2 regions of the Bacillus sp. ABR genome follow, and region 1 is predicted to be linked to the other one. Evidence: a T-box and tRNA genes for the amino acid it is inferred to sense, from the RefSeq annotation. Region 1 holds a T-box; the other holds one or more tRNA genes.
What was found. The T-box of region 1 lies ahead of OIT90_RS08415 (valine--tRNA ligase). A T-box ahead of a tRNA ligase gene usually reads a tRNA of that ligase, here a tRNA-Val.
Positions count from the first base shown of each region.

Region 1 (5,242 bases):
ATATATTGAACCTGTCAGTCCTGTTGTCATCAAGGTATATACAAAGCAGGGTGTATTTGCCTTGAAGCGAGTAAAAGCCAACCGGCATATGCAATTTACTGAACAAATGCTTGAACTAGAATCAAAGGGATATCGCTCCTTTGTGCCGATTTATCGGACGAAGAGCGGTTCCTTTTTCTCAAGTCATCGGGAAAGCCAGTATGCATACTATCTGATGCCGTGGCTGACGAATGAAAAGAGAGAAGAGCAGGACGATAAGCACGAATATTTATTTCAAGAGATTGCAAGACTTCATAAGCGTACTGAAGTCATGATGGATATCACAGAGCAAGAGATAGAAGCGCATTACACCCAAATCAAGAGCAGATGGGAAACAGAGAAAGACATGTATGAACGATTTATAGAGCGGGCAGAACAAACGTGGTATATGTCGCCATTTGAGCTGGCCGCTGCTATGTATTTTTCAGAGGCGATGTCTGCCAGCGAATTTGCGCTTGAGCGTTTAGAAGATTGGCATGAAGAAATGAAAGACAAAGAGACAACGCGTGTTGTGCTAAATCATGGACAGCTATCGATCCATCATTTTTTGTATAATGATGTAGGAACAGGACATTTCACCAATTTCGAGCGGTCTAAAAAAGCCGCCCCCATCTATGATCTTCTGACCTATTACTTTCGGACATTCAAAACCTATCCCACGTCTTGTCCTGAATGCACTTCTTTGTTTTATACGTATCAAAAAGGAAACCCTCTTCGGGAGGAAGAACTGCATTTGTTCCTAAGCTACCTTGCTTATCCGCAAGGGCTGTTTGATACAGTAAAAGCTTATGAAGCAGGCGGACAGGATGAAATGGAAAGCTGTCAGCAGCTGTTAAGAGCGTATTGGCAGATGAAAAATTCTGAGCCGACCGTTATGAAGATTCATGAGATTGAGCAGGCTAGACGGCTTGAAGAAGAACAAAGTGCCTCGTCATCAGCGGAATGACGAGGTTATGCTGCGTTGGCTTTATATGGACAGGTACATAAGCATGAGTTTTTTAAAACCAATCAAGATGAAAGGCACAGGCGAGAAAAATAAGAATACCTAGAATGAGGACGTCAAATGTTGTAGGGAAAATGATCGTACGAAATCCTTGAAATATAGCAATCGGGAGAACGACTTGGGAGGCAACTGCCCGAATTTGTCTCAGCCAGGGGGGGAGTGTGTAAGGATTGATCTTCTTCAAATCAAACGCCCTCCTTCTTCATTTTGTTATTATCATATGGGCAAAAGGGCGAAGGGTGCCTGCCCAATTTGTATAAAGAAGAAGAAAAGCGGAAAAGATGATTGACGAAAACAAAAGGCATTTAGTAATATTAATAAAAGATGAGTATGTGCTGATGAACGTGATATATCGTAAGCGTAGATCAGGAAGAGTACGAGCAAGACCCTAAAGAGAGGGAAGCCAAGAGCTGAGAGGTTTCCTAGGATGTACTTGTTTGGAAGGTCGCCTGTGAGCTTAATTTCTTGAATGAACAAGTAGAGAAATTCGGGAGAACCCCGTTATCCTTTAGAGTGTATGGGACACGTGTATGTGTCTCGTGAAAAAAGGTGGTACCGCGAAAAAGCTTTTTCGTCCTTTTATAAGGATGGAAAGGCTTTTTTTATGTTTCATCAGCAGAAAAAATGTGGAGGTTACACAAATGGGAACAAATAATCAAGAAATGCCAACAAAGTACGATCCTAATGCGATTGAAAAAGACCGCTATACGTACTGGCTTGAAGGGAAATTCTTCGAAGCACAAAATGACAAAACGAAAGATCCATATACAGTCGTCATTCCTCCACCAAACGTGACAGGAAAACTGCACCTTGGGCATGCATGGGACTCTACACTCCAAGACATCGTGACACGTATGAAACGGATGCAGGGCTATGACGTTCTTTGGCTTCCAGGTATGGACCATGCCGGTATTGCGACTCAAGCAAAAGTCGAGGCAAAGCTTCGCGAAGAAGGCGTAAGCCGGTATGACCTTGGCCGAGAGAAATTTGTGGAAGAAACGTGGAAGTGGAAAGAAGAATATGCAGATTTTATTCGCAGCCAGTGGGCGAAAATGGGTCTTGGTCTCGATTACTCCCGTGAACGTTTTACTTTAGATGAAGGTCTGAATAAAGCCGTTCGCCAAGTGTTTGTTCAATTGTACGAAAAAGGGCTTATTTATCGCGGAGAGTACATCATTAACTGGGATCCAGCAACGAAAACGGCACTTTCTGATATTGAAGTGATTTATAAGGATGTTCAAGGTGCGTTTTATCACTTGAGATATCCGCTTTCAGATGGCACGGGTTCAATTGAAATTGCGACAACAAGACCTGAAACAATGCTGGGAGATACAGCCGTAGCCGTACACCCTGATGACGAGCGCTATCAGCATCTAATTGGAAAAACAGTGGTTTTACCAATTACAGGCCGTGAGATTCCAATCGTCGGTGATGACTATGTTGATATGGAGTTTGGTTCAGGTGCTGTGAAAATTACACCTGCTCATGACCCGAATGACTTTGAGCTTGGAAACCGCCACGGGCTAGAGCGTATTCTTGTCATGAATGAAGATGGCACAATGAATGCGAATGCCCTGCAATATAAAGGAATGGACCGTTTTGAATGCCGCAAACAGCTTGTGAAGGATTTACAAGAAGAAGGCATTTTGTTCAAAATTGAGGACCACATGCATTCAGTTGGTCATAGTGAGCGAAGTGGAGCTGTCGTTGAACCGTATTTATCAACACAATGGTTTGTGAAAATGCAGCCGCTGGCAGACGAAGCCATTCATCTGCAAAAAGGTGACGACCAAGTTCAATTTGTTCCAGACCGATTTGAAAAGACATATTTACATTGGATGGAAAATATCCGTGACTGGTGTATTTCTCGTCAGCTATGGTGGGGACACCGTATTCCGGCTTGGTATCATAAAGAAACGAAAGAAGTATACGTTGGACTTGAAGCTCCAGAAGATATTGAGAACTGGGAACAGGATAACGATGTACTTGATACATGGTTCAGTTCAGCGCTTTGGCCGTTTTCTACAATGGGCTGGCCGGATGCAGACAGTGAAGACTTCAAGCGCTACTATCCAACCAATCTGCTTGTAACTGGCTATGACATTATTTTCTTCTGGGTATCCCGCATGATCTTCCAAGGTCTTGAATTCACAGGAGAAAAACCGTTTAAAGATGTCCTCATTCATGGGCTTATCCGCGACGAACAAGGGCGTAAAATGAGTAAGTCGCTCGGCAACGGAATTGATCCAATGGAGGTCATCGACAAGTACGGTGCGGATTCATTAAGATATTTCTTAGCGACTGGAAGCTCACCAGGTCAGGATCTTCGTTTTAGTTTTGAAAAGGTTGAATCCACTTGGAACTTTGCGAACAAAATTTGGAACGCATCCCGTTTTGCTTTAATGAATATGGATGGTTTAACGTATGATGAGCTTGATTTAACAGGAGAAAAATCAGTTGCTGACCAATGGATTTTAACACGCTTAAATGAAACAATTGAAAGTGTCACACAGCTTGCTGACAAGTATGAATTCGGTGAAGTGGGCAGACATTTATACAACTTCATTTGGGATGATTTCTGTGATTGGTACATTGAAATGGCGAAACTTCCGCTTTATGGAGAAGACGAAGCAGCGAAGAAAACGACTCGTTCGATCCTTGCGTATGTATTAGATCAAACGATGAGACTTTTACATCCGTTTATGCCGTTCTTAACAGAAGAAATCTGGCAGCATCTACCGCATGAAGGTGAGTCCATTACTGTTGCGGCATGGCCTGAAGTGAAGCCGGAGCTTTCCAACGAACAAGCTTCTGCTGATATGAAGCTGCTTGTGGAACTCATTCGCTCTGTTCGTAACATTCGCAGTGAAGTGAACACGCCAATGAGCAAACAAGTTGAACTTTACATTAAAGCCTCTACATCTGATGTGCAGGAACGCTTAGAGAAAAACCGTTCATATATTGAGCGCTTCACGAACCCAAGTGTTCTTGAAATTGGCACAGATATCCCAGCTAGTGATAAAGCGATGACGGCTGTTATTTCTGGAGCAGAACTCATTCTGCCGCTTGAAGGCTTAATCAACTTAGATGAAGAAATTGCTCGTCTGCAAAAAGAGCTTGATAAGCTGACAAAAGAAGTGGAACGAGTACAGAAAAAGCTTGGCAACGAAGGCTTTATGAAAAAAGCGCCTGAAAGTGTCGTAGAAGAAGAGCGTGCGAAAGAACGTGATTATGTCGCAAAACGCGAAGCTGTTCAAAAGCGTATTGAAGAGCTGAAAGCATAAGGTTGAAAAGACGGCTCCTAATGAAAGGGAGTCGTCTTTTTTGAAAATTTCGTATGAAATGAGAGATGACATTGTTTACAACCTATCATGAAGCCATTGATTGGATTCACAGCAGACTGGCCTTTGGCGTAAAACCGGGTCTTGAACGAATGAAATGGCTGATGAACAGACTAGGAAATCCGGAACAAAGTATAAAAACAGTACATGTTGCAGGTACAAATGGTAAAGGATCAACCATTGCGTTTACGCGTTCTGTGTTGCAGGCAGCCGGCTATTCGGTCGGAACTTTCACCTCTCCGTTTATACTAACGTTCAATGAAAGAATCAGTGTTAATGGAGTGCCTATAGAAGATGAAGAATGGTTGAGTTTGGTGAATGAAATCAAGCCTTTTGTTGACGAATTAGATCAAACAGAGCTTGGCGCAACTACAGAATTTGAAATCATTACAGCATGTGCATTTGCTTATTTTGCTCATGTGCACCAAGTAGACTTTGTCCTCTTGGAAACAGGGCTTGGGGGAAGACTTGATTCTACAAATATTGCTGTTCCTATTTTAACAGCGATTACGTCGATTGGTCATGATCATATGGCCATTTTAGGTGACACACTTGAACAAATTGCAGCTGAAAAAGCGGGTATTATCAAAGAGGGTATTCCAATGATCACGGCAGTTCACCAGCCTGAAGCTCTTGCTGTCATTCAAAACACAGCAAAAGAAAAGAATGCTGAATGTATTTCATTACATGATACTTGTAGCTTTGATGAGCAGCAGCCGACAGAAACAGGTGAACGTTTCACGTTACGCACATCAAAAAAGCAGTATCCGCAGCTTGAAACAGGATTAATCGGAACGCATCAAAGGCAAAATGCTTCCCTTGCTGTTTTACTCATTGAATGGCTGGAGCAAGAAGGCTA
Region 1 covers NZ_JAOYSL010000002.1:580,415-585,656, reverse strand. The annotation lists gene ysxE (spore coat protein YsxE) at 1-985, shown strand, start outside; gene OIT90_RS08420 (hypothetical protein) at 1,038-1,226, opposite strand; T-box leader at 1,395-1,624, shown strand; gene OIT90_RS08415 (valine--tRNA ligase) at 1,684-4,326, shown strand; gene OIT90_RS08410 (bifunctional folylpolyglutamate synthase/dihydrofolate synthase) at 4,392-5,242, shown strand, end outside.

Region 2 (5,242 bases), on a different contig from region 1:
AGCGCAGATTGGAAACCGTAGCGAAGAGGTGACTGGCACTGTCAGTCCTCCCGTTTACCTTTCGACAGCATACAGACATAGAGGTATAGGGGAATCTACAGGATTTGATTATATTCGAACGAAAAACCCAACAAGACAGCTCGTAGAGGATGCAATTGCTTCACTCGAAGAAGGGACGGCCGGTTTTGCCTTCAGTTCGGGAATGGCTGCGATTCAAACGATCATGGCTCTATTTGAAAGCGGAGATGAACTCATCGTCTCATCAGACCTATATGGCGGTACATACCGTTTGTTTGAAAACGAATGGAAAAAGTACGGCTTACGTTTTCTTTATGATGATTTTGCAGATGAAGACTGTTTACGCTCTAAAATCACGCCAAACACAAAAGCGGTCTTTATTGAAACACCGACAAATCCACTGATGCAGGAAGCAGATATTCAAAAAATAGCGAAGATTGCAAAAGAACATGGCGCTTTGGTGATTGTCGATAATACTTTTTACACACCAGTCTTGCAAAAGCCGATTACGCTTGGAGCGGACATTGTCATTCATAGCGCAACCAAATATTTAGGCGGACATAATGATGTTCTTGCAGGGCTTGTCGTGACAAAAGGAGAGCAGCTGTCTGAAGACATGTTCCAGCATCAAAACGCGATTGGAGCGGTTCTATCACCATTTGACTCATGGCTTTTAATGAGAGGAATGAAAACACTGGCTCTTAGAATGCGCCAGCACGAGGCAAATGCGAAGGAGCTGGCTGAGTTTTTAAAGAAACAGCCAGAAATTCAAGATGTGCTTTATCCAGGAAAGGGAGGCATGCTGTCATTTCGAGTAGCTAAAGAGGACTGGGTCAATCCATTTTTAAAGCAGCTAAAAACGATTTGTTTTGCTGAAAGCCTTGGCGGAGTCGAAAGCTTCATTACGTATCCTGCAACGCAAACGCACATGGATATCCCAGAAGAAATTCGCATTGCAAACGGTGTATGTAACAAGCTGCTCCGTTTCTCTGTTGGCATCGAGCATGTAGATGACCTGAAAGCAGACCTGAAACAGGCACTATCACAAGTAAAAGAGGAGGTACACGCCAAATGACCACACATGATTGGACACTCGAAACACAACTCGTTCATAATGCGTTTAAAACAGACCGTTCAACAGGTGCAGTCAGTGTACCGATTCAGCATGCATCCACCTTTCATCAAAGCAGCTTCGATGAATTTGGCCAATATGACTACTCGAGATCGGGAACTCCTACACGTCAAGCATTAGAGGATACGATTGCGGCGCTGGAAGGAGGAACGAGAGGGCTTGCCTTTGCATCAGGCATGGCTGCTATTTCAACCGCTTTTCTTCTATTATCAAAGGGAGATCACGTCCTTGTCACAAGAGATGTGTACGGCGGGACTTTCCGAATGATCACCCAAGTTCTGTCGAGATTTGGAATTGAGCATACCTTCGTGGATATGACGGATTTGAATGAAGTCAAAAGAGGCATTCAATCGAATACAAAGGTCATTTACATGGAAACACCGTCAAATCCAACACTAGGCATTACAGATATTGAAGGTGTCGTACAGATTGCGAAAGAGCATGACTGTTTGACATTCTTAGATAATACGTTTTTAACGCCTGCGCTTCAGCGTCCGCTGGACCTTGGTGTGGATGTTGTTCTGCACAGCGCAACGAAATTTTTAAGCGGCCACAGTGATGTGCTGTCAGGCTTAGCCGTGGTAAAAGATGAGAAGCTGGGAGAGGAACTCTATTCACTGCAAAACTCCTTCGGTGCGGTCCTTGGCGTGCAGGATTGCTGGCTCGTTTTAAGAGGGTTAAAAACCCTTCAGGTCAGATTAGAAAAAGCTAGTCAAACGGCCTTCGAGCTAGCTTCATTTCTTAAAGAACATCCTGCGGTCAAAAAAGTATACTACCCAGGCTTAGATGATCACCCGGGTGCAGATATTCAGCGAAAGCAGGCAAGCGGAGCAGGGGCTGTTCTCTCATTTGAACTAGAAAACCAAGCGGCAGTCAAAGAATTGGTGGATGCCGTCACATTACCTGTATTCGCCGTCAGCCTCGGCGCCGTCGAATCGATTTTGTCATATCCAGCCAAAATGTCACATGCAGCTATGCCAAAAGAAGAAAGAGAAAAAAGAGGGATTACAGATGGGCTGCTTCGTTTAAGTGTCGGAGTTGAAAACGGAGAAGACCTCAAACGTGACTTCAAACAAGCACTGGATCAACTAAAGCCTGTTCTTGTGAACCAATCATAAAGAAGGAGAGAAAAAAGCCGGCACAGCCGCCGGCTTTTTGATCTTTTTTAAACAAAACCATTGACGCTTTATTATTATGGTTATATAATAGAGACTGTCAGTAACAGAAAGCCCAGAACTGATACATAACCCGATTCCGTAGCTCAGCTGGGAGAGCGCTACCTTGACAGGGTAGAGGTCGCTGGTTCGAGCCCAGTCGGAATCATCGTTGAAACCCTTGCGTAGCAAGGGTTTTTTGTTTTTTGCAGATTGTTTCTTTTTAGGTTAAAACGATTAAAGTGTTCTGCGGTGTTAAATTCTAATTTGTTTGTGACATGATGATAAATATCTGAGGGTATTTTAGCACTAGCATGTCCTGCTCTTTTTTGAATAGATGTACCCCACCTGTTTGGGATGGGGTATCTGCATCAATACATTCAATATTTGTCTGGTGTAATTTAAATAAATAAAGTTCGTTTATCTTAATATTTAATAATGGTTCTTCCTAAATGTTGGCCATTTTTAATGGCTTCAATTTTTTCAGGTAACGTATCGAGCGTAATCTCATTGACTAGAGTCGTTTGGGAGATATTCCATTCGTTTGCTATCTCGTTCCAAATTACTTTGCGTTTATTGATTGGTACATTTACAGAATCAATCCCTAGAAGGTTGATCCCTCTTAGAATAAAAGGTAACACAGTTGTTGTTAATTTAATTCCGCCTGCATTCCCGCACATGCTCATGCTTCCACCATAAGAAATTTGAGGAATGATCACAGAAGCCACATCTCCTCCTACGGTATCTAAGACGAAGTCAAATTTTTGCTTGTTTAATGGTTTTTTTAGCTCTCCTAATTCGTTTGCAAAAATGACATCAGTTGCTCCTAAAGATTTTGCTATATCAACTTGATTATCTTTACGCACTAAAGCAAAAATATTGTTGTACCCAATTTTAGATAATAATTGTATAGCAATGCTACCAACTCCACCAGTTGACCCTGTAACGAGTATATTAGGTTGATTTTTCGTACTCATACCATTTTCCTGTAAAGCCATGATAGAAAGAGCTGCGGTAAAGCCTGCTGTTCCAAAAATCATTGCTTCTTTTAAAGTCAAGTTATTTGGCAAAGGAACAATCCAATCCGCAGGTACTCTAGCATATTCAGAAAAACCTCCAGTGTGGCTCATGCCCATAGCGAAACCTGTGACAATCACTTGTTGACCCTCTACGAAACGATGATCTGTTGTATGAACGATAGTCCCACTTAGATCAATTCCAGGAATCATTGGATAGTTACGAATAACACCTCCATTTTTTTGAACAGCCAGCATATCTTTATAATTGATTGAAGAATATGCTACTTTAATTAATACTTCTCCTTCAGATAAATCATTAACACTTACATTTTGAAGATCATAACTAACTTGATCATTTTTTTCTGTAACTAGAATCGCTTTAAATGAATCCATTGTGTATCTTCCTCTCTAAAAATATATTACAACAAAATATTTCTGTTCCAAAAGTATTTCAATTAAAAAACTACCATGATATTATAGGTGAAGTCAATGTGGGGGAGATAAAATGGAATTATCAGAGTGCATAAATTTTTTACTAAGTGTTAGTCAAAATAAAGTGTTCAAGTACTTTAGTAAACTTTTAGAGGAAAGTGATTTGACACCCGCTCAATATGGTGTGTTGAACTGTCTATGGAGAGAGGGTCAGTTATCTCCTAAACAAATTGGAGAACTTGTATATTTAGAAGCCTCAACCGTTTCTGGAATATTAGATAAAATGCAAAAAGCTGACTTAATTGAACGCACAATAGATCCAAACAATCGAAGAAATATATTAGTAGAGGCTACTCAAAAATCTTTAGTCATTAGAGATCAAGTTGAAGCAGCAACAATTGAGCTGAACAAGACAGCGCTTCAAAACTTGTCAAATGATGATAAGGTTGTACTAAAGAAAGCATTAAGTACCATTATAAATAATTTTCAATGATGTACTTTTATAAACAAGTTTCATATTAAATCGATAACTATCACAAGGCTCCTTTACAGGAGCTTTTTTCAGTTTCTTTTCGGTGCTTTGTAAATCCTTGGATGTGATAATAAATATAATATTAAGTTTTTTATGGAAATTAGGTAAGGAATGGACAAAATTCTTTCTTCAGTGGAGAAGATTCAATGTTGATGGCAGCTATTCAGAATGGTTGGCTTGATGTAAATGTTGTAATGAAGAATTATTAATGTCGTTCAAACGCGCCGGATGCGCTGGCATTTTGACTTATTTTGCTTTAGATATGGCTCCGCGACTGAGAGATGGAGAATCTCAAAACATATAGGCAAAATGAAAACAGACCATGCAGGGTCTGTTTTTTTATGAGGAATTATTTGAGGACCTTCAGAAAAAGTATTGATGGAAGAAATCCTTTTTCATACCGATCACACATCTTTTAATAGTATCAGCATATTCAGTTTAAGAGGTTACTTACAAAATATTTAGAACTATCTTGTAAGAATCCTCCTAAATGTAATACGGACTTTACATATTTTCTATTTGTCTATACCTTTCATATCTCTGTTTGATAAGCTCTTCTGAGGATAATGGTATCAATTTTTTTAGAGATGATTCGATGACAGATTCAATCATTTTTGCCTGTGATTTGATATCATTTTGTGCTCCACCTTTCATTTCAGGGATGATTTCATCAATAATTCCTAAATGCTTTAAATCTTTTGCTGAAATTTTCATATGTTCCGCAGCTTCTGGAGCATACTTAGCGTCCTTCCATAGGATAGATGCTGCTCCTTCTGGCGAAATTACTGAGTACCATGAATACTCTAACATATGGATATGGTTACCGACACTAATGCCAAGAGCTCCACCACTTGATGCCTCTCCAATTACAATACAAACAATTGGCACTTTAAGTGTAGCCATTTCCAATAGATTTCGAGCTATCGCTTCAGAAATTCCACGTTCTTCAGACCCT
Region 2 covers NZ_JAOYSL010000005.1:21,626-26,867, reverse strand. The annotation lists gene OIT90_RS15545 (methionine biosynthesis PLP-dependent protein) at 1-1,093, shown strand, start outside; gene metC (cystathionine beta-lyase) at 1,090-2,268, shown strand; tRNA gene OIT90_RS15535 (tRNA-Val) at 2,401-2,473, shown strand; gene OIT90_RS15530 (YhdH/YhfP family quinone oxidoreductase) at 2,730-3,716, opposite strand; gene OIT90_RS15525 (MarR family winged helix-turn-helix transcriptional regulator) at 3,829-4,248, shown strand; gene OIT90_RS15520 (acetyl-CoA carboxylase carboxyltransferase subunit alpha) at 4,792-5,242, opposite strand, start outside.
Region 2: it encodes a tRNA-Val, which carries the amino acid that the T-box ahead of OIT90_RS08415 (valine--tRNA ligase) is inferred to sense. The anticodon was not compared.